Regions from separate parts of the Muricoccus vinaceus genome, predicted to be linked through region 1. Evidence: predicted binding sites of a transcription regulator. Region 1 holds the regulator's gene; each other region holds the start of a gene.
The links. Region 1 encodes LexA, which represses DNA repair genes until DNA is damaged. Its sites were predicted from a motif close to TGTTCTANNTANGTTC; they were not measured.

Region 1 (7,458 bases):
TCGGGCTGGCAGCGGCGGCCAACCACCCGTGGCTGCACGTCCACCGGCGCCCGCGTGTCGCGATCCTGGCCACAGGCGACGAGATCGTCCTGCCCGGGGAGGCCCTGCCGCCCGGGGGCATCGTGTCCTCCAATGCCCATGCCTTGTCGGCCCTCGTGCGGGCCGCCGGCGCGGAGCCGCTGGTGCTGCCCATCGCGGGCGACGACCGTGCGGCGATCGGCGCCAGCGCCGAGGCCGCCGCCGGTTGCGACCTGATCGTGACCACCGGCGGCGCCAGCGTGGGGGAGCACGACCTCGTCCAGTCCGCGTTGGAGCCGCTGGGCTTCTCGCTGGACTTCTGGAAGATCGCGATGCGGCCGGGCAAGCCGCTGATCTGGGGCGGGCTGCGCGGCGCGCCTCTGCTGGGCCTGCCGGGCAATCCGGTGTCGGCGATCGTCTGCGCCGTGGTCTTCCTGGTGCCGGCGCTGCGCCGCCTGTCCGGGCTTCCGGCAGCTCCCGTGGAAACCCGCTCCGCCCTGCTGGGCCGCCCGCTTGAGGCGAACGACCGCCGCCAGGACTACCTGCGCGCGGAGCTTTCGCGCGATACGCAGGGCCGCCAGGTGGTCACGCCCTTCCCCGTGCAGGACAGCTCCATGCTGGCGACGCTGGCGCGGGCCGATGCCCTGGTTGTGCGCGCGCCGGGCGCGCCGGCCGCCGGAGCCAACACCGAGGTGGAGTTCGTGGAACTTTCCTTTCTGGGAGTTTGAGGAACAGATTGACCGACACGGGAGAACTTTCATAGAACTTCCAGGTCGGTTGCCCGTTTGTTCGTGCAGAAGACTGCCCCTCGCCCCCAGGGAGACGCCCGGACCATGCTGACCCGCAAGCAGCACGAACTTCTCACCTTTATCGACCGGCACCTCCGGAACACCGGCTTCTCCCCGTCCTTCGAGGAGATGAAGGAAGCGCTGAACCTCAAATCCAAATCCGGAATTCATCGCCTGATCACGGCACTGGAGGAGCGCGGTTTCCTCAAGCGCCGTGCCCACCGCGCCCGCGCCCTCGAGGTCATCCGCGTTCCGGACAGCCTGTCGGCGCGCAGCCCCGCGCCGGCGGTTCCCGCCGCGCCCGCCCCGGCCACGGTTTTCCCCGCCAATGTGATCCGCGGAAACTTCGCCCAGAACCTGCCCGGCGCGGTGCGCACGGCGAATGATGCCGCCGCGGTCCACCTGCCGCTCTATGGCCGCATCGCCGCGGGCCTTCCCATCGAGGCGCTGCGCGACGGTGGCGAGAGCGTCGAAGTGCCGGCCGCCATGCTCGGCGGCGGCGAGCACTACGCGCTGGAAGTCGCGGGCGACTCGATGGAGGGCGCCGGCATCCTGGACGGCGACACCATCATCATCCGGCGCGGCGACACCGCCGACAGCGGCTCCATCGTCGTGGCGCTGGTGGACGAGAACGAGGTGACGCTGAAGCGCCTGCGCCGGCGCGGCAATTCCATCGCTCTCGAGGCCGCCAACCCGCGCTACGAAACACGGATCTTCGGGCCGGACCGGGTCAAGGTGCAGGGCCGTCTGGTGGGCCTCGTCCGCCGCTATCACTGAGCGGCCACAAAGGACCGGGAGGCCGGGGGAAGCCATTCCCCCGGCCTTTTTCATTCCGTTTCGGCTGCCGGCTCGGATTGCGGCTGCGCCTTCGGGGTGGGGACCGGAGGCACCCAGGGCCGCTCCCCGCGCGTCATGCGGTCCGACCGGATCACCACCCCTTCCGGCCTTAGCCAGACCGCGTGGGCACCGTCTCGCCAGACGCTGAAGCGGTCCACGCGCGGCGTCTCGCGGCACCGGCCGCGGATCGGTTCGAGCGAGAGCATCACGGCGGCCTTCCCGCAGCCGGTCTCCGCCATCACGGGCGGCGGTGGCGCGGCGGGCCCGCGTCGCGGGCGCGGGACCTCGCGCGGCGGCTGGCGCAGCAGGATGGCCGCCGGGCCTCCTTCGCGGAGGCGCAACAGGCAGGAAAGCGGCGTGCAACTGGCCCCTGGCAGCTCCCCCTCGCGCGGCAGGGTGGCGGCACCGTCCTCGCCCCAACTCCGCAGCCAGGATTCCCGCATCAGGCGGTTGGCACCCGAGGCGCGCTCCGACAGCACGCCGGCCGGGGTGGAAAGCGCCAGCATCCGCCCATCCGCCGCCACCAGGATGTCGGGCGGGGTGACCAGAAGGCCCGAGCACAGTCCCAGCACCATGACTGGCACCCCCGCCCAGCGCCAGGCAAGGCGCCAGAGGCAGAGCCAGCAGAGCCCGAGGGCGAAGAGGATCAGTCCCCAGCCCGGGATGGGCGGCGCGGCCATCGCGGCGCCGGGCCAGGCCGCCACGAACCGCCCCACGGCAAGCGTGGCCTCCACCCCCCAGCCCATGACGGCAAGGGCTGGCCCGTCCCAGCCCAGCGGCATCAGGAACAGCGCCAGCATGCCCGCCGGCATCACGACCAAGGAGGTGACGGGCACCGCCACCGCATTGGCCACGACGCCGTAGAGCTGCAGGCGGCCGAAGTGGTGGAGGCCGAAGGGCGTGGTCGCGGCGCCCGCCACCACGGAGGTGAGGATGAGGCCCAGAATGGCCAGCGCCGCCCGCCCCCGCCAGCCCCGCACGCGCAGCCGGCGGGAGGGTCCGCGCAGGGCCTCGGCGGCCGCGACCAGCGCCAGCACGGCGGCGAAGGACATCTGGAACGAAGGGCCGAGCAGAGCCTCCGGACTGAACAGCAGCACCATCCCCGCCGCCACGGCGAGGGCGCGCGGCGAAAGGGCACGGCGGCCGGTCAGGATGGCCAGCGTCACCAGCGCCGCCATGGCGAAGGATCGCAGCATGGGCACGCCCGCGCCCGTCAGCAGCGTGTAGCCGCCGCCCATCGCCAGGCCCAGCACCGCCGCGGCACCCTTGGAATCCATCCGCAGCGCCAGCCATGGCACGGCGGCGATGCCGGCGCGCAGCAGCAGGAAGCCGGTCCCGATCACGATGGCCACGTGCAGGCCGGAGGGCGAAAGCAGGTGTGCCAGCCCGGCGTCGCGCAGCGCCGCCAGTTCGGCCGCCGGAATGGCCGACTGGGATCCCGTCAGCAGCGCCGCCGCCACCGCGCCGGTTCCGCCCGGCAGAGCGGCGGCGACGCGCGCCTCGATCCCCGCCCGGAGGCTGGAAAACACCGGCGCCTTCCCCTCCGCCAGGATGGCCGCCGGGTTCAGCGCGAAGCCCGATCCCGCAAGCCCCGAGAAGAAGGCCGCCCGCTGGAAATCGAAGGCGCCTGGATAGGCCGGGGCCATGGGCGGGCGAACAAGGGCGCGCACGGAGATGGTGTCCCCTGGCCGGGGCCGGGCGGGATCGGCGTTCCGCAGGCGGATGCGGAGCTGGCGGGCCAGCGGCGCCTCCCCGTCCAGCCGCGGCGCGTCCAGCAGCAGGCGGCGGCCCTCGGGCAGCAGGTCCACCGCCGCCACGGTGCCTGTGACCACGGTGGCGGTGCGCGGCAATGCCGAAGAGCCGGGTGCGTTGGCCGCGTGGAACAGGGGCGCACCGAACCCCAGCGCCGCGGCGCCGACCAGCGCCAGGGCGGCGCCGGTGAGCGGCCACCGCCCCACAGCCAGAGCCGCCAGCAGCAGCGGCGGCCAGGGCATCGCGAGCCAAAGGAGGCCGGGCTCGGCCGGCAGCCCGAAATAAATCAGGACCCCCGCGCCCATGGCCACCGGCAGCCAGAGCGGCCAGCGCCCCCATTCCGCGGCCACCCAGCCCCGAGCGCGCTCGGAAAGCGGGGGACGGGGCTCGGCAAGGGGAAGCGGCGCGGCGTGAGCGGACATGGGCGGGACCCATGCTAGCGCAAACACATCACGCGGGCGTGAGGAGTCAACAGCGCGGCCTTGCGTGATAGAGGGGCGCATGACCGTCCGAACCCGCTTCGCCCCCTCCCCCACCGGCTACCTCCACATCGGGGGGGCGCGCACCGCCCTCTTCAACTTTCTCTTCGCGCGCCACCACGGCGGCCGGTACCTCCTGCGGATCGAGGACACGGATCGCGCGCGCAGCACGCCCGAGGCGGTGCAGCAGATCCTGGACAGCCTGGACTGGCTGGGCCTTTCCCCGGACGAGCCGCCGGTGATGCAGACCTCTCAGGAGGCGCGGCACGCGGAGGTCGCGCGCGCGCTGCTGGAGAAGGGCGCCGCCTATCTCGCCTTCGACACGGCGGAGGAGCTTGTCGCGATGCGCGAGCGCGCCCAGGCCGAGGGCCGCCCACCCCGCTACGATGGCCGCTGGCGCGACCGCGACCCGGCGGAGGCCCCGGCCGGCATCGCCCCCGTCATCCGCATCAAGGCGCCCCGGGACGGCGAGACGGTGGTCCACGACCTCGTGCAGGGGGAGGTGCGGGTCCAGAACAGCGAGCTGGACGACATGATCATCCTCCGCTCCGACGGCACGCCGACCTACCTCCACGCCGTGGTGGTGGACGACCACGACATGGCCATCACCCACGTCATTCGCGGCGACGACCACCTGACCAACACCTTCCGCCAGTGCATGGTCTATGACGCCATGGGCTGGGCGCGTCCGGAATTCGCCCATATCCCGCTGATCCACGGGGCGGACGGCGCCAAGCTTTCCAAGCGGCACGGCGCCGTGGGGGCGCTGGAGTTCCGCGACCAGGGCCTGCTTCCGGAGGCCGTGTGCAACTACCTGCTGCGCCTGGGCTGGGGCCATGGCGACGAGGAGTTCGTGCCGCGTGAGCGGGCGATCGAGCTGTTCGACCTCAAGGATGTCGGCCGCGCCGCCTCGCGCATGGATTATGCGAAGCTGATGCACCTGAACGGCCAGTACATCCGCGCCGCGGCGCCGGAGGCGCTGCTGCCCCGCGTGCTGGCCCGGCTGGGCGAGGTCGGCGAGGCGCAGGCGGCCCGGATCGCCGCGCTGATCCCCGACCTGCAGCCGCGCGCCCGCAGCCTGGAGGAAATGGCGGAGGGCGCCCGCTTCGCCCTCGCCTCGCGCCCCCTGAAATACGAACCCAAGGCCGCGCTGGCGCTGGAGGACCATGTGGCGCGGGAGCGGCTGGCGAGGCTCTCACGCGCGCTGTCCGCCATCGAATGGGACCGCGCCGGGCTGGACGCCGCGCTCCGCCAGTTCGCGGAGGCTGAGGGCGTGAAGCTCGGGCAGGTGGCGCAGCCGCTGCGCGCCGCGCTGACCGGCAGCCTGCAATCCCCGCCGATCGACGCCGTGCTCTTCGCGCTCGGCCGCGAGGAAAGCCTGGCCCGCATCGGCGACGGGGCCGAGGGCGTCACCCTGGTGGGCGGCTGACGGGTTCCGCGATGGTGGCCAGCGCCGCGAGCAGCCGTTCCAGCAGGGCCTCGCTCAGCGCCGGCAGTCGCCGGTCCGTCGGGACGCAGACCGCGAGCGCGGTGCGGGAATGCGGCGCCGAGTCCAGCGGGCGCCAGACCAGCTCGCCGCGCGTCTCGTCCGCCAGCACATCCAGGCGGGAAAGATAGGCGACCCCGAGCCCCGCGCGCGCCAGGGCCCGCATGGGCAGCACGCGGTTGCACTCGGCGAGCGTGACGAGGTTGACCCCCGCCGCCTGCACGGCCTGCGCGATCTCCCATCGCCCGGCGATGCTGGCATCGGGCAGGATGGCAGGCCAGGCGGCGCAATCCCGCAGGCTCGGCCGGGCGGCGGTGGCCAGCGGGTGCGAAGGCGCGACCACCGCCCCCATGGGAAAGTGAAAGCGCCTGACCACGCGGGCCGGGCCGGGCTCGGCGGGGTTGAAGCAGGCGCCGAGATCCGCGGTGCCATCCGCCAGGGCACGCAGCACGCCTTCGGCGTCCGACAAGGTGATGGCGAAGGAGGCGCGGGGCGATTCGCGGCGAAAGGCCTCCAGCAGCGAAGGCAGCACGGCCTCGGACAAGGCTTCTCCCACGGCCATCCGAACGGTGCCGCTGCCGGGCCCGCGCATGGCCTCCAGCGTTTCGCGGAGCTGGCGCTCCTCACGGCGCCACAGGCGGATGCGGTGAAGCATCATCTCCCCCGCCGAGGACAAGCGAAGCCCGCGCGGCAGCCGCTCGAACAAGGGAAGGCCGAGTTCGGATTCCAGGTTCAGGATCTGCCGGTTCACGGCGGAAGGCGTGAGCGAGAGGCGTTCGGCCGCGCGGCGGATGCCACCCTGTCGGGCCGCTTCCTCGAAGCAGCGCAGGGCCTGTGTGAGAAGCGGCACGGCAACACCTCCGACCGTTCGGGTTTCGTCGACGGTCCAGCGAAAATTATGTCATGGAATTGGTCGGTCCGTGGCGGCAGATTGCGGCCTCCCGCATCGCAGGTTGCCCGCCATGATCGCCCTTTCCCGCCGCGCCCTTCTCGCCGCACCCGCCGCGCTCGCCCTTCCCGGCGCGGCCATGGCACAGGCCCCGGCGAAGCCGCTCCGCGTCGCCTTCCTGTGGATCCCCAACGTGGAGTATGGCGGACTCTGGATCGCCTTCGACAAAGGCTACCTGAAGACCGAGGAGGTGCAGTGGCAGCCGGGCGGGCCGAATGCTCCGGCGGCGGTGGTGAGCGTGGCGGCGGGAGCGGCCGATATCGGCGTGGTGCAGTTCCTGCCGTTCCTCGACGCCGTTTCCCGCGGGAACGACTTCGTGCTGCTCGGCACCACCTTTCAGCGCTCGCCGCTCGGCGTGCTGTCGCTGGCGGGCAAGCCGATCCGCACGGCGGCTGAGTTGCAGGGCAAGAAGATCCTGGCGCAGGGCCCGAACGAGCGCACGGCGGTGGAAGCGGTGCTGAAGCTGGCGAACCTGCCCGGTGGAGTGGAGTTCATCCCCACGGGCTTCTCGCCCGAGCCGCTGCTGGCCCGGCAGGGCGACGGCTACACGGCCTTCGAGACCAACCAGGCCGTGACCCTGGAGAAGATGGGCATGACGCGCGGAAAGGACTTCTTCTTCGCCTCCATGGACGAGATGGGGTTCCGCTCCTACGCCAGCATGATCTTCACCACGCGCAAGTTCCTGGAGGAGGAGCGCCCGCGCGTGATCCGCTTCATGGCCGGGCTGACGCGCGGCTGGGCGGAGAATGCGAAGGACCCGGCGGTGGGCGCGCGCCTGGCGGTGCGCAACTACGGGCGCGACCTCGGCCTCGATCTCGACCAGCAGACCCGCCAGAACACCATCCAGAACCAGTTCCTGCGCTCGCCCGAGAACCCCACCGCGCCCCTGCTGAGCCTCGATCCCGCGCTGCTGGGCGGCAAGATGATGGAAACGGCCCGCGCGACCGGCCGCACCAACCTGCCGCCGGTCGAGCGCATCGCGGACTTCACCCTGATGGACGAGGTCCACCGCCTGATCGCGGCGGGCTGAACCGGTGCAGGGAACGAACACGCCTCCCCGCCCTGTGGACCTGCTGGTCGAGGGCTGCGACCTCGTCGCCTTCGACGCGGCCGGCACGGTGCTGCGAGACGCGGCCATCGCGGTGTCGG
Region 2 (7,458 bases), on a different contig from region 1:
GCGTCTCCTGCTGCATGCCGCGGGCGGCCAGTGCGCCGGGATCATAGGGCAGGGGGGGAAGGCTGAAGGCCATGGGCATCTCCTGTTGGTGTGTCGGCGCGCAATGTCGCGCTTGTGAGCCGCCCGGCCAAGGCCGGCCGGCGTCACGCCGGCGCGAGACATGGGAGGCCGGAGGGCGCTTGCCACCGGCGCCCGGCGGGTCCAATTCGCGGCGATGCCCGCCACCACCGACCTTCCCGGCCTGGCCGGCTTCGCACGCCAGCACGATCCGGACCGCTTCCTTTGCTCCCTTTTCGCCCCCGCCGAAGCCCGGGACACGCTGTTCGCCCTGATCGCCTTCAACCACGAGCTGGCCCGTGCGCGCGAGGCGGCGCGGGAACCGATGATGGCGCTGATCCGCCTGCAATGGTGGCGCGAGGTGGTGGAGGAGGCGGCGGCCGGCGGCGCGCCGCGGCGGCACGAGGTGGCCGGCCCCCTCTCCGATGCGATCCGGCAGGGGCAACTGGAGCCCGGCGCCCTCCTGGCCATGGTGGAAGGGCGCGAGGCCGAGGAAACCGGCGAGGACGCGCCGCCATTGGCGGAGCGGATGCGCAGCACGGCCGGGATCATGGCGGCGGAAACGGGCCGGGTGCTGGGGGCGGGCGAGGCCGCGATGCCGGGGCTGCGGCAGGTCGGCACGGCCTATGGGATCGGCGGCACGCTGCGGAGCCTCGCGGTGCTTGCGGCGCAGGGCCGCGATCCCCTGCCGCCCCATGCCGACCCGCGGGAGGCGGCGCGGTCGCTGGCGCGGGATGGGCTTTCGCTGGAGGAGGCCGGCCGGAGGTCCCTGGCCGGGCTGCCCGCGCGAGCGGTGGCCGCGGCGCTGCCCGCCGTCCTGGCGCGGCGGGACCTCGGGCGCGTGCTCGCCCCGGGATGGCAGCCTGGCGATGCCCCTGCGCCGCGCGGCGCCGGAGACCGGCTCGCGGTCGCCTGGGCGGGGTGGCGCGGCCGCCTTTGACGGGTGACGGCCGCCTGATCACGCATTCTCGCCAGGACGCGCGGAGCACCGGCCCGTAGCGTCGGTGCCGAAACGCTTCGGATGATTCGCTTGAACCTTCCCTCCATACAGGCCGCCTTTCCAGAGCGGCCGCTCCGTATCGACGCGCCGGTGTCGCGCTGGAAAGGCTGGCTGACGGCGCTCGGCCTGCTGGTGGTCGCGCTCGGCTTCGGTTGGTGGGCGACGGCATCGCTGCTGCCCAACCTGCTCTCGGATTACGAGATCCGGGGTGGGGCGGTGCCGGCGGCGGGGCGTGTGGAGAACGGGCGGTGCAGCACGCGGCTGGGCTTGCTCCAGACCTGCTCCATGACCCTGATATCCGCCGCGCCGACCAAGAACGGCGAGCCGCTCCGCCAGGGCGCGGAATACATCTTCGCCGAGCCGCATCTCGGGAACTACAGCGTCCAGCTGCTCGCCGATCCCACCCGCCCGGGCAAGCTGACGACGGATATGGGTCTGAACCATCTGACCAACCGCGCCGTCACCTTCGCCGCGGCGGCCTTGCTGGTGCTGGGGCTGCTCGCTGGCGGGCTGCTGCTCGCCCGCGCCGGCGGGCGGGCGAGGCGCGACATGGAGGCGCTTTCCGGACGGCCGCTGATGCCGGTGGCGGTGGTTGTCGGCGCCGATCCCAACGGGTGGCAGGTGAGCCCGGCCGGGGGAGGCCGGGCGACGCTCTGGCCGCTTCCGAAGAAGGCTCAGCCGTTCTGGCTGAACCCGGAGCAGCGGGTGGCGCTCGGCGTGACCGCGCCGGGACTGCCGGTTTTCGCGCTGGACCGGGACCTGAGCTGGGCCGACTTTTCCGAGGAGGAGCGCGAGCGGCTGCGGCGGGCCGTGGCGGCCTGAGCCGCCTCAGGCCCGCTTGCGGCGCTTCGCCGGCGCCGCGGCGGGCCGGCCGGCCAGGAGGGGCGCGAGGAAGCGTCCCGTGTGGCTGTCAGGGCTGGCGGCCACCTGCTCGGGCGTGCCCTCGGCCACGATGCGGCCGCCGCCGTCGCCACCCTCGGGGCCCATGTCGAGCAGCCAGTCGGCGGTCTTGATGACCTCGAGGTTGTGCTCGATCACCACCACCGTGTTGCCCTGGGCGACGAGCGCGTGCAGCACCTCCAGCAGCTTCCGGACATCCTCGAAGTGCAGGCCGGTGGTGGGCTCGTCGAGGATGTAGAGCGTGCGGCCGGTGGCGCGGCGGGAGAGTTCCTTGGCCAGCTTGATGCGCTGCGCCTCGCCGCCCGAGAGGGTGGTGGCCTGCTGCCCCAGGTGGATGTAGCCGAGGCCGACCTCGGTGAGCACCTTCAGCTTGTCGCGGATGGCGGGGACGGCGGAGAAGAACTCCAGCCCCTGGTCCACGGTCATGTCCAGCACGTCGGAGATGGACTTGCCGCGGAACTTCACCTCCAGCGTCTCGCGGTTGTAGCGCTTGCCCTTGCAGGTGTCGCAGGTGACGTAGACGTCGGGCAGGAAGTGCATCTCGATCTTGATGAGCCCGTCGCCGCCGCAGGCCTCGCAGCGGCCGCCCTTCACGTTGAACGAGAAGCGGCCGGACTTGTAGCCGCGGGCGCGGCTGTCCGGCAGCTCCGCGAACCAGTCGCGGATGGGGGCGAACAGGCCCGTATAGGTCGCGGGGTTGGAGCGCGGGGTGCGGCCGATCGGGGACTGGTCGATGTCGATGATCTTGTCGAGGTGCTCCAGCCCTTCCAGCCGCTCGTGCGGCGCGGGCACGGTGCCGGCGCCCATCAGGCGGCGGGCAGCGGCCTTGTAGAGGGTCTCGATCACCAGCGTCGACTTGCCGCCGCCAGAAACGCCCGTGACGCAGGCGAAGGTGCCGATGGGCAGGGAGGCCGTGACGTTCTTCAGGTTGTTGCCCGAGGCGCCGACCACGCGGAGCTGGCGCTTGGGGTCCGGCGTGCGGCGGACCTCGGGGGTGGGGATCGAGCGGCGGCCCGACATGTAGGCGCCGGTGATGCTGTCCGGGTTGGCCGCGACCTCCTCGGGCGTGCCGTGGGCGATGATGCTGCCGCCGCCCGCGCCCGCCGTGGGGCCGATGTCCACGAGGTAGTCGGCGGCGCGGATCGCGTCCTCGTCGTGCTCGACCACCAGCACGGTGTTGCCGATGTCGCGAAGGCGCCGGAGGGTGCCGAGGAGGCGCTCGTTGTCGCGCTGGTGCAGGCCGATGGAGGGCTCGTCCAGCACGTAGAGCACGCCCGTGAGGCCGCTGCCGATCTGGGAGGCGAGGCGGATGCGCTGGCTCTCGCCGCCCGAGAGGCTGGCGCTGCCACGGGCCAGAGACAGGTAGTCCAGGCCCACATCGACCAGGAAGCGGAGGCGGTCGTTGATCTCGCGCAGGATGCGGCGGGCGATCTCCTGGCGCTGCGGGGTCAGCTGGTCGTAAACGCCGGCGAACCACTCCATGGCCTTGCGGATCGAAAGGTCCGAGGACTCCGCGATGTTGAGGCCGGCCACCTTCACGGCCAGGGCCTCGGGCTTGAGGCGGGCGCCGCGGCAGACGTGGCAGGGGCGGTCGGACTGGTAGCGGCTGAGGTCCTCGCGGATCCAGGGGTTGTCCGTTTCGCGCAGGCGGCGCTCGAGGTTGGGGATCACGCCCTCGAAGGGCTTCTTCACCTCGTAGGCGCGGAGCCCATCCTTGTAGCGGAGGGTGACGACCTCGGAGGTGCCGTTCAGGATGGCCTCCCGCACGGGCTTGCCGAGGTCGGCCCAGGGGCTCCTGGCGGAAACCTTGAAGTGGCGGGCCAGGCTCTCGAGCGTCTGGTCGTAATAGGGGGAGGAGGCGCCGCCGGCCCAGGCGGCGACAGCGCCCTCGGCGATGGACCGGGCGTCGTCCGGCACCACCAGGGCGGGGTCGAAATAGGTCTCGCTCCCGAGGCCGTCGCAGGCGGGGCAAGCTCCCTGGGGGGAGTTGAAGGAGAAGAGCCGGGGCTCGATTTCCTCGATCGTGAAGCCGGAGACGGGGCAGGCGAAGCGGGAGGAGAAGACCGTCCGCTCGCCATTGTCGGCGCCCTCCAGGTAGACCACGCCGTCCGAGAGGCCCAGCGCCGTCTCGAAGCTGTCGGCCAGGCGCTGCGCGGCGCCCTCCCGCACCACCACGCGGTCCACCACCGCCTCGATGTCGTGCTTCTTCTTCTTGTCGAGGGCGGGCACCTCCTCGATGCGGAGGAGGGCACCGTTGACCTTCACCCGCTCGAAGCCGCGGCGCTGGAGCTCGGCCAGCTCCTTCTTCCACTCGCCCTTCTTGCCGCGGGCGACCGGGGCCAGGATCAGGAGGCGCGTGCCCTCCGGCATGGCCATGACCCGGTCCACCATCTGGGAGACGGTCTGGGCCTCGATCGGCAGGCCGGTCGCGGGGGAATAGGGGATGCCGACCCGGGCCCAGAGGAGGCGGGTGTAGTCGGCGATCTCGGTGACGGTGCCCACGGTGGAGCGCGGGTTGTGGGAGGTGGTCTTCTGCTCGATCGAGATGGCTGGCGACAGGCCCTCGATGCTGTCCACGTCCGGCTTCTGCTGCAGCTCCAGGAACTGGCGGGCATAGGCCGAGAGGCTCTCGACGTAGCGGCGCTGGCCCTCGGCATAGATCGTATCGAAGGCCAGGGAGGACTTGCCCGAGCCCGAAACGCCGGTGATGACCGTCAGCGTCCCCTTGGGGATGTCGAGGTCGATGTTCTTGAGGTTGTGCTGCCGGGCGCCCCGGATGCGGATATACCCGCCGGTGCCCATCTCAAGGCTGCCGCGGTTGGCCAGGCGGTTCGCGCCGGTGCGGTTCGAAGCAGGCTCGGGGAGGCTGTCGGGCAAGGGAAATCCGGCCTTCGTTCGCATTGTGTTCTGGGGCTTGTGCCACCATATGTGGGCGGCGGGAAGGGGTCGCCGGGGGGCGCCCCGACCTTGGGCTCTCCCCGGGGGGTGGTCTCACCGCTCCCCGGGGGGTAGCTTCGTCGGCCCGTGCGCGAATCCCAAGGGGATTTTGCACGGGTCGGCGATGCGCGGGCTCGCGCGGGGCGGGCAACCGCCGGGTTGTTGATGGTTTCAGGCCGGGCTCGCCCGGCTATTCGAGGATGTGGGTGGCATGGCCGGCAGCGTCAACAAGGTGATCATCCTGGGGTCGCTGGGAAAGGACCCCGAGGTCCGAAACTTCCAGAACGGCGGCAAGGTGGTGAACCTGCGGGTGGCGACCAGCGAGCGCTACAAGGATCGCGAGGGCAACCAGCAGGAGCGCACCGAGTGGCACTCGGTCGCCATCTTCAACGAGAAGCTGGGCGAGATTGCCGAGCGCTACCTGAAGAAGGGCAGCCAGGTTTATCTCGAGGGCCAGCTCGAGACCCGCAAGTGGACGACGAACGAGGGGCAGGAGCGCTACTCGACCGAGATCGTCCTCCGGCAGTTCCGGGGTGAGCTGACCCTGCTGGGCGGCCGGAACCAGGGTGGCGGCGGCGACGAGGCCGGCGGCGGCTTCGGCGGGGACCGTGCCGAGCGCTCGGGCGGCTATGGCGGCGGCGCCTCCGGTGGTGGCGCCTCGGGCGGCGGCTATGGCGGCGGGCGCGGCGGTGCGCCCTCGGGCGGTGCCTCCAAGCCTGCGCGTGGCGGTGGCGGGGGCGGCTGGGATGCGCCCAAGGCCGACCTCGACGACGACATTCCGTTCTGAGACGGCATGCAGAGCCCTTCCCGACGCCCAGGCTGATCCATCTGGAACCCGATAAGTGAGCGATACCGAGAGCGGCGGTCCCTCCGACGAGCGGATGCCCGACGAAACCCGGCCGGTGACGATCGAGGCGGAGATGCGCCGCTCCTACCTCGATTACGCGATGAGCGTGATCGTGTCGCGCGCGCTGCCGGATGCGCGGGACGGGCTGAAGCCCGTGCACCGCCGCATCCTCTTCGCGATGAACGAGAACGGCTTCACGGCCGACAAGCCCTACAAGAAGTCCGCCCGCGTGGTGGGCGACGTGATGGGTAAGTACCACCCGCACGGCGACAGCGCGATCTACGACGCCATGGTGCGGATGGCGCAGCCTTTCGCCATGCGCGTGCCCCTGATCGACGGCCAGGGCAATTTCGGCAGCATGGACGGCGACCCGGCCGCTGCCATGCGCTACACCGAGGCGCGGCTGGCCAAGTCGGCGACGGCGCTGCTGGCGGGCATTGACGAGGACACCGTCGATTTCCAGCCGAACTACGACGAGAGCGCGGTGGAGCCGCGCGTCCTGCCGGCAGCCTATCCGAACCTGCTGGTCAACGGTTCCAACGGCATCGCCGTGGGCATGGCCACCAACATCCCGCCGCACAACCCGGGCGAGGTGATCGACGCGACGCTGGCGATGATCGCCGATCCGGCGATCACGCTGGAGCGGCTGATGGAGATCATGCCGGGGCCGGACTTCCCCACGGGCGGGCTGATCCTGGGCCGCGCGGGCATTCGCGCCGCCTTCGAGACGGGGCGCGGCTCCGTTCCCGTGCGCGCGCGCTGCGAGATCGAGGACATGCGCGGCGGGCGGCAGGCGATTGTCGTCTCCGAGGTGCCCTACCAGGTGAACAAGGCGACGCTGATCGAGCGCATCGCCGAGCTGGCGCGCGCCAAGCAGGTGGAGGGCATCTCCGACCTTCGCGACGAGAGCGACCGCGACGGCATGCGGATCGTCATCGAGGTGAAGAAGGACGCGACGGCCGAGGTGGTGCTGAACCAGCTTTACCGCTTCACGAACCTGCAAACCTCCTTTCCCGTCAACTTCCTCGCGCTCGACGACGGCACGCCCCGCCAGATGGGGCTGCGCGATGCGCTTCAGGTCTTCATCCGCTTCCGCGAGGAGGTGATCACCCGACGCAGCCGGTTCCGCCTGGCGAAGGCGCGGGACCGCGGGCACATCCTGATCGGGCTTGCCATCGCGGTGGCCAATATCGACGAGGTGATCCGCGTGATCCGCGCGAGCCCCGACGCGGCCGCGGCGCGGGAGGCGCTGATGTCCACCGACTGGCCGGCCGGCGACGTGGGCGCGCTGCTGGCGCTCGTGGACGATGCCGGCAACGTCGTCACCGGGGAGACGGTGCGCCTGACCGAGGCGCAGGCGCGCGGCATCCTGGAACTCACGCTGCGCCGCCTGACCGGCCTGGAGCGGGAGAAGATCCTGCAGGAGCTGGACGAGATCGCGGCCAGCATCCGTGAGCTGCTGGACATCCTTTCCTCCCGGCCTCGCCGGCTGGAGCTGATGGCGCAGGAGCTGGCCGAGGTGCGGGCGCAGATCGCCGTGCCGCGCATGACCTCGATCCTGGATGGCGTATCCGACCAGGACGACGAGAGCCTGATCGAGCCCGGGCTGATGGTGGTGACGCTGACGCGCGACGGCTACGTCAAGCGCACGCCGCTGGAGACCTTCCGCGCGCAGAACCGCGGCGGGCGCGGGCGCAGCGCTGCCGGGACGCGGGAG
Region 3 (7,458 bases), on a different contig from region 1:
GAGGCGCCGCCGCGGTTGTCGATGACGACGGGACGGCCCAGCACCTCGCCCAGCTTCGCCTGGAAGATGCGCGCCACCACATCGGTGGAGCCGCCGGGCGGCCAGGGAACGATCAGGCGGATCGGCCGCTCCGGCCAGGCGCCGGGCCCTGCCCCCTGGGCGCGCAGGAGGGAAGGCATGGCGAGGCCCGCGGCGGTGGCCGCGATCAGCCCGCGCCGGCCCATCTTCGGGCTCTGGGTCATGGTGTGCTCCTTGAACGTCCCTTGGGACAGCGTCTTCTCGCGCCGCCCTTGCTGGAACGGCTCCGTGCAGCTTCGACGCTGCCCCGGGCCGGCGCAACCCGTTCCGGGGCCGGGGGCACCCGGGGGAAGCTTCACACCGCCGCCATCACGCGTTGCGGTCAGGCCGCCCTGGCATTCACCCCGGGGCGGGAAAGGAAGCCGCGGCGGATGTGGTCGGCCAGCGCTTCGGCCGCGGCGCCGGGATGGCGGACCAGGGCGATCTCCAGCTCCGGCAGGTCGGGCATCCCCTCCTCCGGGCCGAGCAGGCGCAGCCCTGGGGGGAGCGCCATGGAAAGCCCGACCGTCACCCCCAGCCCGGCCAGCACCACCGCATGCGTCCCGGTCTGGGAGGCGGAGGAGTAGGCCATGCGCCAGGGCACCCCTGCCCGCTCCAGAGCGCGGGTGGCGGCGATCCGCCAGGTGCAGCCGGTGTGGCAAAGCACGAGCGGCAGGGGCCGCAGCAGGTGGGTCGGCCGCGCGGCCGGGCCCACCCAGCGCAGCGGCCCGCGCCAGAGGCTCTCCGCCGGCAATCCCGGCTCCTCGTTGCCACCGGAGAAGAGGGTGAGGTCGAGGTCCCCCTTGTCGAAGCAGCGAAGCAACTCGGTGGAGGGCAGGCAGACCACCTCCACCTCGGCGGCCGGGTGGGCCTCGGCGAAGCCGGCCAGGATCTCGGGCAGCCAGAGCAGCGCGTAGTCGTCCGGGGAACCCAGGCGGATTCGCCCGGTGATCTCCGGCATGCGGAAGTTGTTCACGATCTCATCGTGCATCGCGAGCAGCCGGCGTGCGCGGTCCAGCAGCCAGAGGCCGTGCGGGGTCGGACTCAGACCGCGCGGGCCGCGCAGCAGGAGCGGCTGGCCCAGCGCTTCCTCCAGCCGGCGCATCTGCATCGAGACGGCCGATTGCGTGCGCCCGACGCGAAGCGCCGCGCGGGTGACGCTGCCACCTTCGGCCACCAGCACGAAGGAGCGCAGCAGGTCGGGGTCGAGGCCAGGCGGGATGTTCATCATGGCGGCATCAGCATCGCTGATGCCGAACTTCAAAACAACTCGTTTCCCTTATGATACCCCCACGCCGATCTTTCTGCTCGCGACATTCATCAGGAGAGGATCCCACCATGTCCGGCCATGTCATCCACCGCGGCGCCTTTGCTGGGTCCGGCGCCAGGACAGGCGTCCCCGCCACCGGCGCTCCGGCTTCCCGCTGGCTGGCGATGTTGGCGCGCATGGCCCGCGCGATCGAGGAGCGCCGCATCCTCGGCTCCCTCGATGACCGGATGCTGTCCGATATCGGAATCAACCGGCTGGAGGCGGAGCGGGAGATGGCGCGGGCGCCCTGGGACATCGGATCGCGGGGCTGAGCGCGGCCCCGTACCCGAGGGTGCGGGGCCGGATCAGGTCCGGCCTTGCTCAGGCGAGGTTGAGGCGCCCCCGCTTCCTCCATCACCCCGCGGATGGCCTGCCGGCCGAGCGCGGCGGGGGCGAGCGGCCCGGTCTCGTCGCCGAGGACGGACAGATCCATGCCCGGGCTGCGCGCCAGCACCGCCGCGCGACGGGCGGGTGCGCCGTCGCCGCGGCAGGGCCAGACGAAGCCGGCATCCTGCGGCAGGGCATGGTGGTGCAGGCCACACGCTCCGGCGCCACCGCAACGGCGCAGCCGAGCAGCGCGCCTGCCTCCCCTCCCCCATCGTCATGCAGCGCCGCGAAACCCGTGCCGACCAGCGGCGCGGCCGGCGTACCGCTCGCCTCCATTCCCGGCAGGCCGGAACAGGCAGTGGCATAGGCGGATAAGGGAGGAAGGGCGACCAGTGCTGGTCACCGGATCATCGGGTCCATCCCTTCAGCGCCGGAATGTTCCGCAACGCAGGGGGCTGCATCCTCGGGATGCCGGCAGACGCACAATGATGCGCAAAGGAAGAGTGCGGCCCAAAAAGGAACATAGTATGAACGGCGATGCCCTCCGATTCGCCCCCCCGGCCACGGCTGATTCTTACCCCTGTCCCTTCCGCGGAGGGGGTTGATGGGCGAAATGAAGACCCCGTGCGAGGGGGCGATCCCAACAACGGAATGGGTGGCGGAACGGGCATGGACCGCCGTGCGGTCCTGGCCGCGCTCCGCGCCCGTGTCGCGCGGATCGAGCGCGCGGGCCTGGCGGAACGCGAGGAGCCGCCCGCCATTCCCCTTTGTCCGGAAATGGACCGGGAGATGCCCGGTGGCGGCCTGCCGCGCGCCGCGGTGCACGAAATCCTGTCCGACGGCGCTGGAGCGGCGGTGGGCTTCGCAGCCCTGCTGATGGCGCGTTCCGGAGGCACGGTGTTCTGGATCGCGCGTGACCCCGATCCCTGGCCGCCCGGGCTGATGCGCTTCGGCCTGCCGCCGTCGCGCCTGATCGTGGCGCAGCCCTCCAACCACGTGGACGCGCTCTGGGCCACGGAGGAGGCGCTGCGCTGCCGCGCCGTTTCGGCCGTGCTGCTGATGGAGGAGCGGCCCGACGCCACCGCCATGCGCCGGTTGCAACTTGCCGCCGAAACGGGTGGCGGCATCGGATTGCTGCTGCGCGAATCGGAGGCCGAGGAGGGTCCTGCCCTGGCCACCACCCGCTGGCGCGTCACGGGGCGCGCCGGCGGGGCGATGCACGACCTGGGCGACCCGCAATGGACGCTGGATCTGCTGCGCTGCCGCGCCGGCCGGCCCCGCACGTGGCACGTCACCTGGCGCGCCGGAATGGAAAGCCTGTCGGTGGACGAGGAAGCGCGCGAGGATGACGCGGCCCCGAGGCGCTCCCGCCGCCATTGAGCGCCCGTCTGCACCGGCCGACGGCATCGGAAGGATTCCCGCGGCGCCCCGGTCCACACCATGCCTTTCCAGGCGGGCGGGAACCGGAGGCGCCCGGACGATCAGGCGGCCCTGACCTCGCGCGTGAAGGTTTTCACCTCGGCGGTGAGGTGTTCGGACTGGGTCGAGAGGCTTGATGCGGCCGAAAGAACCTGCGCGGCGGCCGCGCCCGTGTCGCTCGCCGCCTGGCTCACCGAGGCGATGTTCTGGCCCACCAGATCGGTCGCCTGCGCCGTTTGCTGCACCGTCCGCGCGATCTCCTGGGTGGCGGCGCTCTGCTCCTCGACCGAGGCCGCGATCGCGACGGTGATCTCGCTGATCTCCTTCACGGTGCTCATGATCAGGTGGATCGCCTCCACCGCGCCGCGCGTGGCGCCCTGGATCTGGCCGACCTGCTGACCGATCTCCTCCGTCGCCTTGGCCGTTTCCGCAGCAAGCGACTTCACCTCGCTGGCCACCACGGCGAAGCCCTTGCCGGCCTCGCCGGCGCGCGCCGCCTCGATCGTGGCGTTCAGCGCGAGCAGGTTGGTCTGGCCGGCGATGTTGCTGATCAGGTTCACCACCTCGCCGATCCGGTTGGCGCCCTCGGACAGGTTCTGGACCGTGGCGTTCGTCTCGTTGGCGGTGTCCACCGCCCTGGTCGCGACCTGGCTGGCCTGGGCGACCTGCCGGCTGATCTCGATGATCGAGGAACTCAGCTCCTCGGCCGCGGCGGCGACGGTTTGACCCCCCCCGCTCGCCTGGGTCGCGGCCCCTGCCACTTCGGTCGCCTGCGACCGGGCGTGCTCCGCCGAGGTGCCCATGCTGCGGGCCGTGGCCTCGAGCTCGGTGGAAGCCGAGGAGAGCACGTTCACCATCTCGCCCACGCGCCCCTCAAAGCCTTTCACGAGTTCGGCGAGCTGGGTGGCACGCTTCTCCTTGACCGAGTGCTCAGCCTCCTGCGCGGCGGTGAGGTCGCGCGAGCGCTCAGCGTTAGCGCGGAACACCTCGAGGGCGCGGGCCATGTGGCCGATCTCGTCCACCCGGTCCTTGCCCTCGATGGCGACCGTGAGGTTGCCTTCCGCGATGTGGCGCATCAGCTCCGCCATGTGGAGGATGGGGCGGGACACGCTGCGAACCAGCCAGACGCCCATGACCAGGGCGCCAAGGACAGCCACCAGCGTCACCACGCCGCTTCCGATCATCGCCGCCGTGACCGCCTCCGAGGCCGCGGCCGCGTCGCTGCCGCTGCCATCCCGGTTGAAGGCCCTGAGCGCCTCGAAGGAGGAGGTGACGGCGCGGGCAAGTTCGTTGTTCTGACCGAAGCGGGTCCAGGCGGCGGCGGGCTGACCGGCGCGGGACAGCACCAGCACCGGATCCACCGCGGCGGAGAAGGCCCTCCAGTCCCGCTGCGCGGAATCGAGCAGGCGCTGCTCGGCGGGTCCCGTCACGAAGCCCGCGTAGTCGGCGAAGAACTTGTCCATCTCCCCGCGGAGATTGGTCAGGGTCTTGTCCACCTCCTGCTTGCCCGCTGCCTCGGAGACGAGGATGTGGCGCAGGACGAACTGACGGAAGACCTGCAACCGCTCCGACGACTGGCCGATCATGTCGACGCTGGGCAGCCAGTTCGCCGCGATGGCGGTCGAGTAATGGCCGATCACCGAGGCACGGTGGGCCGCGAAGCCCCCCATCCCCACGATGACGAGGGCACAGGCCGCCACAGCGCCTATGATTCGAGCTCTTAGGGTCATGCTTGCCACACTTTCTGTCTTGCAGGTTGCTCAATTCTGCACGACCAGCCTTGATGAAGAGTTGATGCCTCCCATTCCCTGTGAGCCGGCGGGGTTGTGCTCCGCCGGCCCGGGTTCCGCCCCTGGCTGCGGCTCAGGCCGCTTCCTGCGTTCCGATGACCTTATCAATGGTGATGGGCAATTCCCGGATGCGCTTGCCCGTCGCGTGGAACACGGCGTTGGCGATGGCCGCCGCCGTGCCGACGATGCCGATCTCGCCCAGGCCCTTCACGCCCAGCGGGCTGGTGAGCGTGTCGTGCTCCTCCACGAAGATCACCTCGATGTCGTGGATGTCGGCGTTCACGGGCACATGGTACTCGGTCAGATTGTGGTTCATGAAGCGGCCGAGCTTGTGGTCGGGCAGGGTTTCCTCGTGCAGGGCCATGCCGATGCCGAAGACCACGCCCCCTATGATCTGCGAGCGCGAGGTCTTGGGGTTGATGATCTTCCCCGCCGCCACCGCATCCACGATCCGGGTGATCCGCACCTGGCCCAGTTCCTCGTCCACCCGCACTTCCACGAACACGGCGGAGTGGGTGAAGGAGCCGTAGCGCATCTGGGTCAGCTTGCTCGGGCTGGCCGTTTCCTCCGCCTCGATCTTCTCCACGCCGGCCGCCCTGATGGCATCGGTGAGGGTGACGGAACGGGTCGGGTCGGAGGCGAGCGCGATCCGCTCGTCCTGGAATACCACCTGGCCGATATCGGCATTGGCCAGCGGCGAGCGGTCCATGCCGCGGGCGTGCTTGAACAGGGTTTCGCGCACCGTGTTGCAGGCCAGCTCCACCGCCGCGCCGGCCGAGGCCGCGGTCCAGGAGCCGCCTTCCACCGGGGACTTCGGAAGCGAGGAGTCGCCCAGCTTCGTCGTCACCTTCTCCATCGGCAGGCCGAAGGCATCGGCCGCGATCTGCGTCAGGATGGTGTAGGTGCCGGTGCCGATGTCGGCGGTGGCGCAGGCCACCTCCAGCCGCCCGTCGGGCGTCAGGGTCGCGCGGGCGGAGGTTTCGGTCATCTGCGCTTCCCAGGCGCCGGTGGCCATGCCCCAGCCGATCAGCTCGCGCCCTTCCTTCATGGAGCGGGGCTTCGGGTCGCGCTTCGACCATCCGAAGCGCTCGGCGCCGAGCTGGTAGGCGGCGCGCAGCTCCTTGCTGGTGTGCTGCTTGTTCGTGGATTCATCGATGTCGGCGTAGTTGCGCAGGCGAAGCTGCACGGGATCGATGCCCAGCTTGTGCGCCAGCTCGTCCATCGCCGATTCCATGGCGAAGAGCCCGGTCGGCGCTCCCGGCGCGCGCATGTCGGCGGGGGTGTAGAGGTCCGTCTTGGCCAGTTTGTGCGTCGTGGTGACGTTGTCGCAGTGGTACAGCATGGCCGACCAGTTGACCGTCGCCTCCTGGTAGTCCTCGAAGGTGGAGGTGTTGGCGATCAGGTCGTGGCGGATGGATTGCAGCGCGGCATCCTGGCTGGCCCCCAGCGCCACGCTCTGCAGCCCGTCTGGCCGGTAGCCCATGGTGAACATCTGGTCGCGCGTCAGCACCACGCGGACGGAGCGCTTCAGCTCCAGCGCCGCCATGACGGCCAGGAAAAGCTGGTACTGCGGGCGCAGGCCCGATCCGAAGGCACCGCCGATGAAGGGCGAGATCACGCGCACGTCGCTGGCGGGCAGGCCGAAGACGTTGGTGATATAGGACTGGCTGTTCTGCGCGCCCTGAATCTTGTCGTGGACGGTGATCTTCTCGTCACCGTCCCAGACCACGGTGGTCGCGTGCGGCTCCATCGGGTTGTGGTGCTCCACCGCGATCCGGTACTCGCCCTGCACCGTCACCGGGGAGGCGCCGAAGGCCGCCTCGGAATCGCCGCGCGGCTTGGGTGGGGGCGAGATGCCGTTGCGCTTCACCGGCGGCACATAGGCCTCGCCCTGCACGGCCGCGAGATCGGTCTCGTGCCGCTCCACCTCATAGGCCACGCGCACCAGGGATGCGGCATAGCGGGCGATCTCGAAGTCCTCGGCCACCACGAGCGCCACGGGCTGGCCGCTGTAGACGATGTGCTCGTCGTAGAGGGCGCGGAACGGCTTGCCGGGGGGTGCCACCTCGTCCTGGTAGGACTTGCTCCGGAACGCCGTGCGCGGGCGGTTCTCGTGGGTGAAGACCTGGATCACCCCGGGCACGGCGAGCGCGTCCTTCGTGTCGATGCTCTTGATGCGCCCCTTGGCGATGGCACCGGAAACAACATAGCCGTGCGCCAGGTCGGGCGCGGTGAACTCTGCGGCATAGGTCGCGCCGCCCGTTACCTTCAGGCGTCCGTCCACGCGGTTGCGGGGGGAACCGAAATGGGTCTCGTGCATGGTGCCGGGCCCTCCTACTGGATGCGCTTGTCGGTCTGGGACTGCGGCGTTCCCGCCGCGGCCTGGGAAAGGGCGCGGACGATGGCGCGGCGGGCGAGCTCGACCTTGAAGTCGTTCTCCCCGTGGCCCTTCGCGCCCTGGAGGATGCGCTCGGCCACCCTCTCGAAGGCGGCGCGGTCGGGCACCTTGCCCTTGAGCATCGCCTCCGCCTCCGGCACGCGCCAGGGCTTGTGGGC
Region 4 (7,458 bases), on a different contig from region 1:
GCGAATGGCGGCGCTCCGGATCACGTCGCCCCACCGCTGGCGGTCGGCCACGATGGTCGCACGGAAGGCGGCCTGATCCTGGCCGAGCACCTCCAGCCCGTTCTCCGTGATGCGGCGCTGGAACTCGGGCGAGGCGGTGGCACGGCCGAGGGCCGCGTTCCAGGCCGCGGCCGCCGCGTCGGGCAACCCGGCGGGGCCCGCCAGGCCGATCCAGCTCGTCACCTCGAAGCCCGGCACGGCGTCGTGGACCAGCGGCGTGCCGGGAAAGAGCGGCGAGGCCTGCCGGCTGCCGAAGGCGAGCAGCCGCAGCCCGCCATCCCGGATCTGCCCGATGAACTCGGGGAAGTTGCCGAACATCATGTCCACGCGCCCGGCCGTGATGTCGAGGATCGCGTTCGACCCGCCGCGATAGGGCACATGCGTCATGCGGACGCCCGCCAGCCGCGAGAACAGCTCCCCCGCCAGGTGCTGGCTCGTGCCGTTCCCGGTGGAGGCATAGGTCAGCTTGTCGGGGTTGGCCTTCGCGAAGGCGATCAGCTCCGGCACCGTGCGGAAGGGCGCGCGCGGCGTGACCACCAGGGCGTTGAGCACGCCCGCGACATTCGCCACCGGCGTCAGGTCCCGCTCCATGTTCAGCGGCATGGGCTGGCCGGGAAGCTGGGGCAGCACGGCAAAGGCGCTCATCGCCGCGACATAGAGCGTGTGCCCATCGGGCGGGGACTTCGCGGCCGCCTCGGCCGCGATGAGCCCGGAGGCGCCCGAACGGTTCTCCACCACCACGTTCTGCCCGAGGATGGGGCGAAGGGCATCGGCCACGAGCCGCGCCACCAGGTCCACGGCCCCGCCGGGCGAGAAGCCCACCAGAAGGCGGATGTCATGGTCCGGAAAGGCCGCCCGCGCGGCGAAGGGCAGCCCGAGCCCGCCGAGCAGGCCGAGCGCGGCACGGCGCGAGAAAGCCGCGTCGTATGCCGGGCCCCTGGGGGCCTGGAGCCGGTGCATCGCATGTCCTCCCGTCCGCCTGGCGCGGAACCGGCCGCAAGCTAGGCGCGCCGCCGGCCCGCGGCCCCATCAGTTCTTTCGCGCGACCTATCAGCGATCCGAATAGCCGCCCGGCCGGACCTCCCCACGATCCCCGTGGGTTGCCAAGACCCGCCGGAAGGCCGGATGGTCCTGCCGTCACACCCGTCCAAGCCTCGCAAAGCAGGTGGTGGAAATGTCCGACGCGCAAACGCCCCCCTCCGCCGGCCCACCCGTCCGGCGGCGGCGGCTCCCCCTTCTCGGCGCGGCCGCGGCCTCGCTCGCCTGGTCCGCCCGCGCCTCCCGCCCGGCCCTGGCCGCGGAGGCCCCGGGCCCCGCCATGGCCGAGCTCAGCGCCTACATGGCCGGGGCAACCGGCGCGGCCCTGCCGCCCGGGGTGGTGGAAGGCGCCAAGCACCACCTCCTCGACACCTTTGCCGCCATGATCTCGGGGGCGAAGCTGCTGCCGGGGCAGCAGGCCCTGCGCTTCGCCAGGGCGCATGGCGGCAGCGGCCCCTGCACCGTCGCGGCCTCGGGCACCACCTGCCTGCCGGCCGAGGCGGCGCTCGCCAACGGCATGCTCGCCCATTCCGACGAGACCGACGACTCCCACGCCCCCTCCGCCTCCCATCCCGGCTGCTCCGTCGTGCCCGCGGCCCTGGCGATCGGCGAGGCGCTCGGCCTGGACGGCGCCCGCTTCCTGCGCTCCGTCACGCTCGGCTACGACGTCGGGCCGCGCGTCAGCCTCGCGCTCGGCGCCTGGCGCTTCCGCGGGGAAAGCCACCGCAGCACGCACGCCATCGCCGGCACCTTCGGCGCGGCGGCGGCGGCCGGCGCGGCCGCCGGGCTTTCCGCGCAGCAGATGCGCTGGATGCTGGACTACGCGGCCCAGCAGGCCTCCGGCATCGCCTCCTGGCAGCGCGACCCCGACCACGTGGAGAAGGCCTTCGTCTTCGGCGGCATGCCCGCCCGCAACGGCGTCACCGCCGCGCTCATGGTGCAGACGGGCGGCACGGGAATCGAGGACGTGTTCTCCGGCGCCGACAACTTCCTCCTCGCCAACTCCGCCGATGCGAACCCGGCCGAACTCGTCGCGGAACTCGGGCAGCGCTTCGAGATCGTGCGGACCAACATCAAGCGCTGGACGGTCGGCTCGCCCATCCAGGCGCCGCTCGACGCGCTGGACCGGATGCGGCGCCAGCGCGCCTTCGCCGCCGATGACGTCCGCGCCGTGGAGGTGCGCCTCGCGACGCAGCAGGCGCGCGTGGTGGACAACCGCGACATGCCCGATGTGTGCGTGCAGCACATGCTGGCCGTCATGCTGCTCGACGGCACCGCCTCCTTCGAGGCGGCGCACGACGTGCCGCGCATGCGGGACCCCGCCGTGCTCCGCCAGCGCGCCAAGGTCCGCCTCGTTCCGGACGCGGCGCTGGAGGCGCTGCTGCCCCGGCGCGAAGCCGTGGTCGAGGTCGCGCTGTCGGACGGCACCGTGCTGCGCGAGCGCGTGGGCGAGGTGCGGGGCACCACCGCCAACCCGATGACCCGCGGGGAGGTCGTCGCGAAGGGCCGCGACCTCCTCGCGCCCGTGCTCGGGGCGGAGAAGGCCGGGCGGCTGATCGACACGGTGATGGCGATCGAGACCCTCTCCGACATCCGCCCGCTCAAGGCGCTTCTCCAGGCCTGAGGCCAGCGCCTCCCGGTCACAAGCAAAACCAAGGAAACAGTTCATGCGGCAAACAGCCGTCCTGGCGGGAATGCTCGCCCTCGCGACACCGGCAACGGCGCAGGTGACGCGCTTCGAGGTGACGGAGGACGTGCCCGCCTTCGCCGGCCGCAGCTTCGGGGAGGCCGGCGCCTATCGCCGCGTCACCGGCCGCGCGACGATCGCGCTCGACCCCGCCGACCCGCGCAACGCGGTCATCACCGACCTGGCCGAGGCACCCCGCAACGCCGAAGGGCGCGTCGAGGCCACCGCCGACGTCGTCATCCTGCGCCCCGAGGACCCGGCGCGCGGCAGCGGCACCCTTCTGCTCGACGTGCCCAACCGCGGCCGCAAGCTCGCCCCCCAGCTCTTCGACGACGCGCGCCAGCCCGGCGCGAACACCATGCGGACGGCCGAGGATGCCGGCATCGGCTTCCTGGCCGGGCGCGGCACCACGGTGGTCTGGGTGGGCTGGCAGGCGGACATCCCCTCGCAGCCCGGGCAGCTCGCCCTCTCGGCCCCGGTGCTGCGCGGCGTGACGGGCCCGGTGCGGGAGGAGTTCGTCTTCGACCACCGGCGCAGCCCCGCGCCCGCGACCCTCGCCTGGCCGCTCGCCGATCCGCCCAACCTGTCCGTCACGGTGCGGCAGGCCTGGCCCGATCCGCGCCAGTCGCCGCCCGGGCTGTCCGCCCGCGCCCTGGACGCGCAGCGGATCGAGGTCTCGCGGCCGGAGGCGGGCTTCGACGCCGGCGCGCTCTACGAGGTCACCTACACCGCGCGCGACCCGGCGGTGCTGGGCATGGGCTTCGCCGCCGTGCGCGACATCGTCGCCTTCCTTCGCCGCGACACCTCCGCGGCCAACCCGCTGGCCTTCAACGGGCGCCCGGCCGTGCACCGCGCCATCGGCTTCGGCGTGTCGCAGTCCGGCCGCTTCCTGCGCGACTTCCTCCATCTCGGCTTCAACGAGGACACGGCCGGACGGGTCGTCTTCGACGGGCTGATGCCGCATGTCGCGGGCGCGCGCCGCATGGCGACCAACCTCCGCTTCGGCCAGCCCGGCCGCAACGCCCGCCACCCCCAGGACCCTGCCTGGCAGGCCGACACCTTTCCCTTCACCTACGCGGTGCTGGACGACCCGCTTTCCGGCCGGCGCGACGGGCTCATGCTGCGCTGCCGCCTCACCTCCACCTGCCCGCGCGTCATGCAGAGCGACAGCGAGCACGAGTGGTGGGCCTCCCGCGCCTCGCTCCTCGTGACCGACACCGCCGGCCACCACATCGACCTGCCGCCCGACGTGCGCGCCTACATGATCGCCGGCACGCCGCACTTCGCCGAGCCCGGCGAAACGGCCGGGCGGATCGAGGCCATGGCGCTGCCCAAGAACCCCATGCACGCCGGCCCGCCCATGCGCGCCCTCCTCGCCGCGATGGAAGCCTGGCTGGCCGAGGGCCGCGAGCCCCCCGCCAGCCGCGTGCCCATGCGCGCCCACGGCACGCTGGTGCCGGCGGCCCAGGCCATGCCCGCCCCGATCCCCGGCCTGCCCTACGCCGCGATCCACACCGCCGCCGCCCTCTCGGACCAGTCCGCCATGCCGCCCCGCGAGATCGGCCGCTACCCCGTCTTCGTGCCGCGCCTCGACGGCGACGGCATGGCGGTCGCGGGCCTGCGCGCGCTGCAGCTTGCCGCGCCGCGCGCCAGCTACACGGGATGGAACCCGCGGGCCCAGGGTTTCGGCCCGGCCGCCCTCTACCCCCTGCAGGGCGCGGTCGTACCCTTCGCCGCGACGCGGGAAGCCCGCCTGTCCGCCGGCGACCCGCGCCCCTCGGTCGCGGAGCGCTACGCGGACGGCACGGCCTATGTTGCCGCGGTGCGCCGCGCGGCGGAGGACGCGGTGGCGGAACGCCTGCTGCTGCCACGGGACGCCGAGGCGCTGGTCGAGCGCGCGAAGGCAGGATCGCTGGCCCAGCTGCGATGACGCGCGGCGCTCGTCCCGCTCCGGACGTTCAAGGCAGTGCCCGGAACCCCGGCGCACAGCCTGCGAAGGATTCCCCCCGAGAAGGAAGCTGATGGTGAGGGGTCCGGGGAGAGGAGGGATTCCTTCCATCCCTCCCCGGGGCCACAAGCGCCACCAGGCCCGAACAAGCCCACCGCCGTCACCCGCCCTGCGCCGCGTAATGCCGGACGAACCCCGCCCCGATCTCCACCAGCCGTTCCACCAGCGCCGCCCCCGTTCCGGCGCTGCAAAGCCGCGGGTCGCCCGCCCCCACCCCGTCCGGCGAGGGGCCGTCGTACTCCGCCGGCACGTTCACCTCCGCCCCCCCGAAGGAAACGGCCCCCCAGCCCGAGAAGGGCAGCCCCAGGCATGTTCCGGGCGCCGAGGGCCGTGCCGGCAGCAGGTCCATCCGCATCCGCCCGGGCGAGAGGTGCATGGCGATGCTGCCCAGCGGGTCCGCCCCGTGACCGGCCGAGCGCCGCGCCACCTCCGGCCCCACCACCTCCGGCAACAGCGCTCCCGCCACCTTCCAGAGATAGAAGCAGGGAAACACCCCCCGTCCCGCCAGCATGAAGCCCTGCGTCACGTCGTGGATCACCGGCGCGTTCCCTCCGTGCCCGTTCAGCAGCACGATCCGGTCCAGCCCGTGGCGCAGCAGCGCCCCGATCATCTCCTCCAGCACAAGCGAGAAGGCGCGGTGCGACAGCGCGATCCCCCCGGGCATGGAGCCGAAGAAGTCGCTCTTCCCGAAGGGCAGCACCGGTGCCACCACCGTTTCCGTCCCCGCCTCCGAGGCCCGCAGCGCGATCCGCTCCGCCACCGCCTCCGCCAGCAGGTAATCCCCCATCGGCGCGTGCGGCCCCTGGTCCTCGTGGCTGCCCAGCGGCAGCAGCACCACGGGCTTGCGGGCATAAAGCGCCCGCGCCTCGCCCCCCGTGATCTCCCCCATCCGCACCTTCATCGCGCGCCCTTTCCTGCCGCTCCCCGTGTCGCCCCTCCCCTTTGCCGAGGCAACCGCGACCCCACCCGAACGTTTGGAGAACACCAAACACAGGAGCACGCCCGCATGACCAAGCCGGCCGCCAAGACCAGCGACAACCACGCGATCAGCAAGAACAACACCAAGGCCCACGCCCATGAGGGCGAGGAGCACAACCCCAAGACCGATCCCGAGCCCGGCTCCAACACCATCAAGGACCCGTCCGACTGGACCACCGGCGACCAGCCCATGACCGGCGCCCAGGCCTCCTACCTCAAGACCTTGTCCGAGGAGGCCGGCGAGGGCTTCGAGGAAGGGCTGAGCAAGGCCGAGGCCTCCCGCCGCATCGACGCGCTCCAGGAAAAGACCGGCCGCGGCACCTGATACCGGCTCCGGGGGGGCGCGGCGCTCCCCCGGCCGGCACCGCAACATCCCCCTCCCTGCGGCGTTCGGCCCAAATGGCCGCCCGGCGGCCCCTCCCGCGCCTCCGCAGAAAGGGCCCCGAATGAACCTGCTCCGCCGCCGACGCCGTGCCCCGCGCCCGGCCAGCACCCTCGCCTGGACGCTCGGCACCCTCAGTGCCCTCGCCCTCGCCAACCACGCCCTCGCCCGCCTGACGGAACGCCGCCATCCGCCCCAGGGTCGTTTCATCGAGGTGGACGGCACCCGTCTCCACTACACCGACCGCGGCACAGGCCAGCCCGCCCTCCTGATCCACGGCAACATCGTCACCGGCGACGACTTCAACACCAGCGGCGTCGCCGATCTGCTGCTCAAGACCCACCGCGTCATCATCTTCGACCGCCCGGGCTTCGGCCACAGCACCCGCCCCCGCAACCGCCCCTGGACGGCCGCGGAGCAGGCCGCGCTGATCCACAAGGCCCTGGTGCAGATCGGCATCGAGCGCCCGGTGGTCGTCGGCCACTCCTTTGGCGCCGTTGTCGCCCTCGCCTTCGCCCATCAGCACCCGGAAGGCACGGCCGGCCTGGTGCTGCTGTCCGGCTACTACTTCCCCACCCTCCGCCCGGATGCCTGGATGGCCGCGATCGGCGCCGCCCCCGTCCTGGGCGACATTCTCCGCTACACGATCTCCCCCGTCCTCGGCTGGCTCTCGATCCCGCTGCTCAAGCGGGCCTTCTTCTCCCCCGCCGCCGTCCCCGCCCGCTTCGACGACGAGTTCTCCCCCTCCATCTCCCTCCGCCCCTCCCAGATCCGCGCCACCAACGCGGACGGCGCCCTGATGATCCCCGCCGTCCGCGCCCTGGAGAACAGCTACGGGGACCTCGCCATGCCGGTGGCCATCATCGCCGGCGATGGCGACAAGGTGGTCTTCAAGCGCGCCGCCGAGCGCCTGCACGGCGAGATCCCCGGCAGCACGCTGGAGATCGTCCGCGGCGCCGGGCACATGGTCCACCACCTGGCCGCCCGGCAGGTCGCCCGGGCCGTGCAGTCCGTCTCCCCCGGCCGGGGACAGCCGCTGCTGGGCTGAGCGGCCAGGGCGGGCGGACGCCCCTCCCGCCCCCGCGCGCCCCATGGCAGGGTCGCCCCGCCATGCACCTCTTCCGCGACCGCCGCTTCCCCATCCTCCTGGCGCTCGGCTTCTCCGCCGGCGTCCCGCTGCCGCTGGTGGCCGGGCAGGTGCTGCGCCAGTGGTTCACGGAATCCGGCCTGTCCCTCACCGACATCGGCCTCACCGCCCTGATCGGGCTCGCCTATTCCCTGAAGTTCCTCTGGGCCCCCGCGCTGGACACGGTGGCGCCCCCCTTC

Region 2: uvrA (excinuclease ABC subunit UvrA) is a predicted target of LexA. The motif match lies at 4,850-4,865, and genes of this name have one in related genera.
Region 3: ACFFIC_RS14240 (ImuA family protein) is a predicted target of LexA. The motif match lies at 2,212-2,227, and genes of this name have one in related genera.
Region 4: ACFFIC_RS12830 (DUF3072 domain-containing protein) is a predicted target of LexA. The motif match lies at 5,741-5,756, and genes of this name have one in related genera.

Annotation. Positions count from the first base shown of each region.
Region 1 covers NZ_JBHLVZ010000084.1:259,191-266,648, forward strand. The annotation lists gene ACFFIC_RS24335 (molybdopterin molybdotransferase MoeA) at 1-746, shown strand, start outside; gene lexA (transcriptional repressor LexA) at 852-1,583, shown strand; gene ACFFIC_RS24345 (ComEC/Rec2 family competence protein) at 1,634-3,817, opposite strand; gene gltX (glutamate--tRNA ligase) at 3,897-5,303, shown strand; gene ACFFIC_RS24355 (LysR family transcriptional regulator) at 5,284-6,210, opposite strand; gene ACFFIC_RS24360 (ABC transporter substrate-binding protein) at 6,323-7,339, shown strand; gene ACFFIC_RS24365 (amidohydrolase family protein) at 7,344-7,458, shown strand, end outside.
Region 2 covers NZ_JBHLVZ010000001.1:150,615-158,072, reverse strand. The annotation lists gene ACFFIC_RS00765 (superoxide dismutase) at 1-73, opposite strand, end outside; gene ACFFIC_RS00760 (squalene/phytoene synthase family protein) at 215-997, shown strand; gene ACFFIC_RS00755 (hypothetical protein) at 1,088-1,879, shown strand; gene uvrA (excinuclease ABC subunit UvrA) at 1,886-4,759, opposite strand; gene ssb (single-stranded DNA-binding protein) at 5,106-5,681, shown strand; gene gyrA (DNA gyrase subunit A) at 5,776-7,458, shown strand, end outside.
Region 3 covers NZ_JBHLVZ010000037.1:1,062-8,519, forward strand. The annotation lists gene ACFFIC_RS14220 (tripartite tricarboxylate transporter substrate-binding protein) at 1-242, opposite strand, end outside; gene ACFFIC_RS14225 (LysR substrate-binding domain-containing protein) at 401-1,321, opposite strand; gene ACFFIC_RS14230 (DUF1127 domain-containing protein) at 1,396-1,638, shown strand; gene ACFFIC_RS14235 (hypothetical protein) at 1,698-2,060, shown strand; gene ACFFIC_RS14240 (ImuA family protein) at 2,363-3,073, shown strand; gene ACFFIC_RS14245 (methyl-accepting chemotaxis protein) at 3,175-4,842, opposite strand; gene ACFFIC_RS14250 (xanthine dehydrogenase family protein molybdopterin-binding subunit) at 4,976-7,222, opposite strand; gene ACFFIC_RS14255 (FAD binding domain-containing protein) at 7,237-7,458, opposite strand, start outside.
Region 4 covers NZ_JBHLVZ010000033.1:6,463-13,920, reverse strand. The annotation lists gene ACFFIC_RS12850 (Bug family tripartite tricarboxylate transporter substrate binding protein) at 1-999, opposite strand, end outside; gene ACFFIC_RS12845 (MmgE/PrpD family protein) at 1,214-2,701, shown strand; gene ACFFIC_RS12840 (alpha/beta hydrolase domain-containing protein) at 2,745-4,694, shown strand; gene ACFFIC_RS12835 (creatininase family protein) at 4,873-5,673, opposite strand; gene ACFFIC_RS12830 (DUF3072 domain-containing protein) at 5,779-6,075, shown strand; gene ACFFIC_RS12825 (alpha/beta fold hydrolase) at 6,197-7,180, shown strand; gene ACFFIC_RS12820 (AmpG family muropeptide MFS transporter) at 7,243-7,458, shown strand, end outside.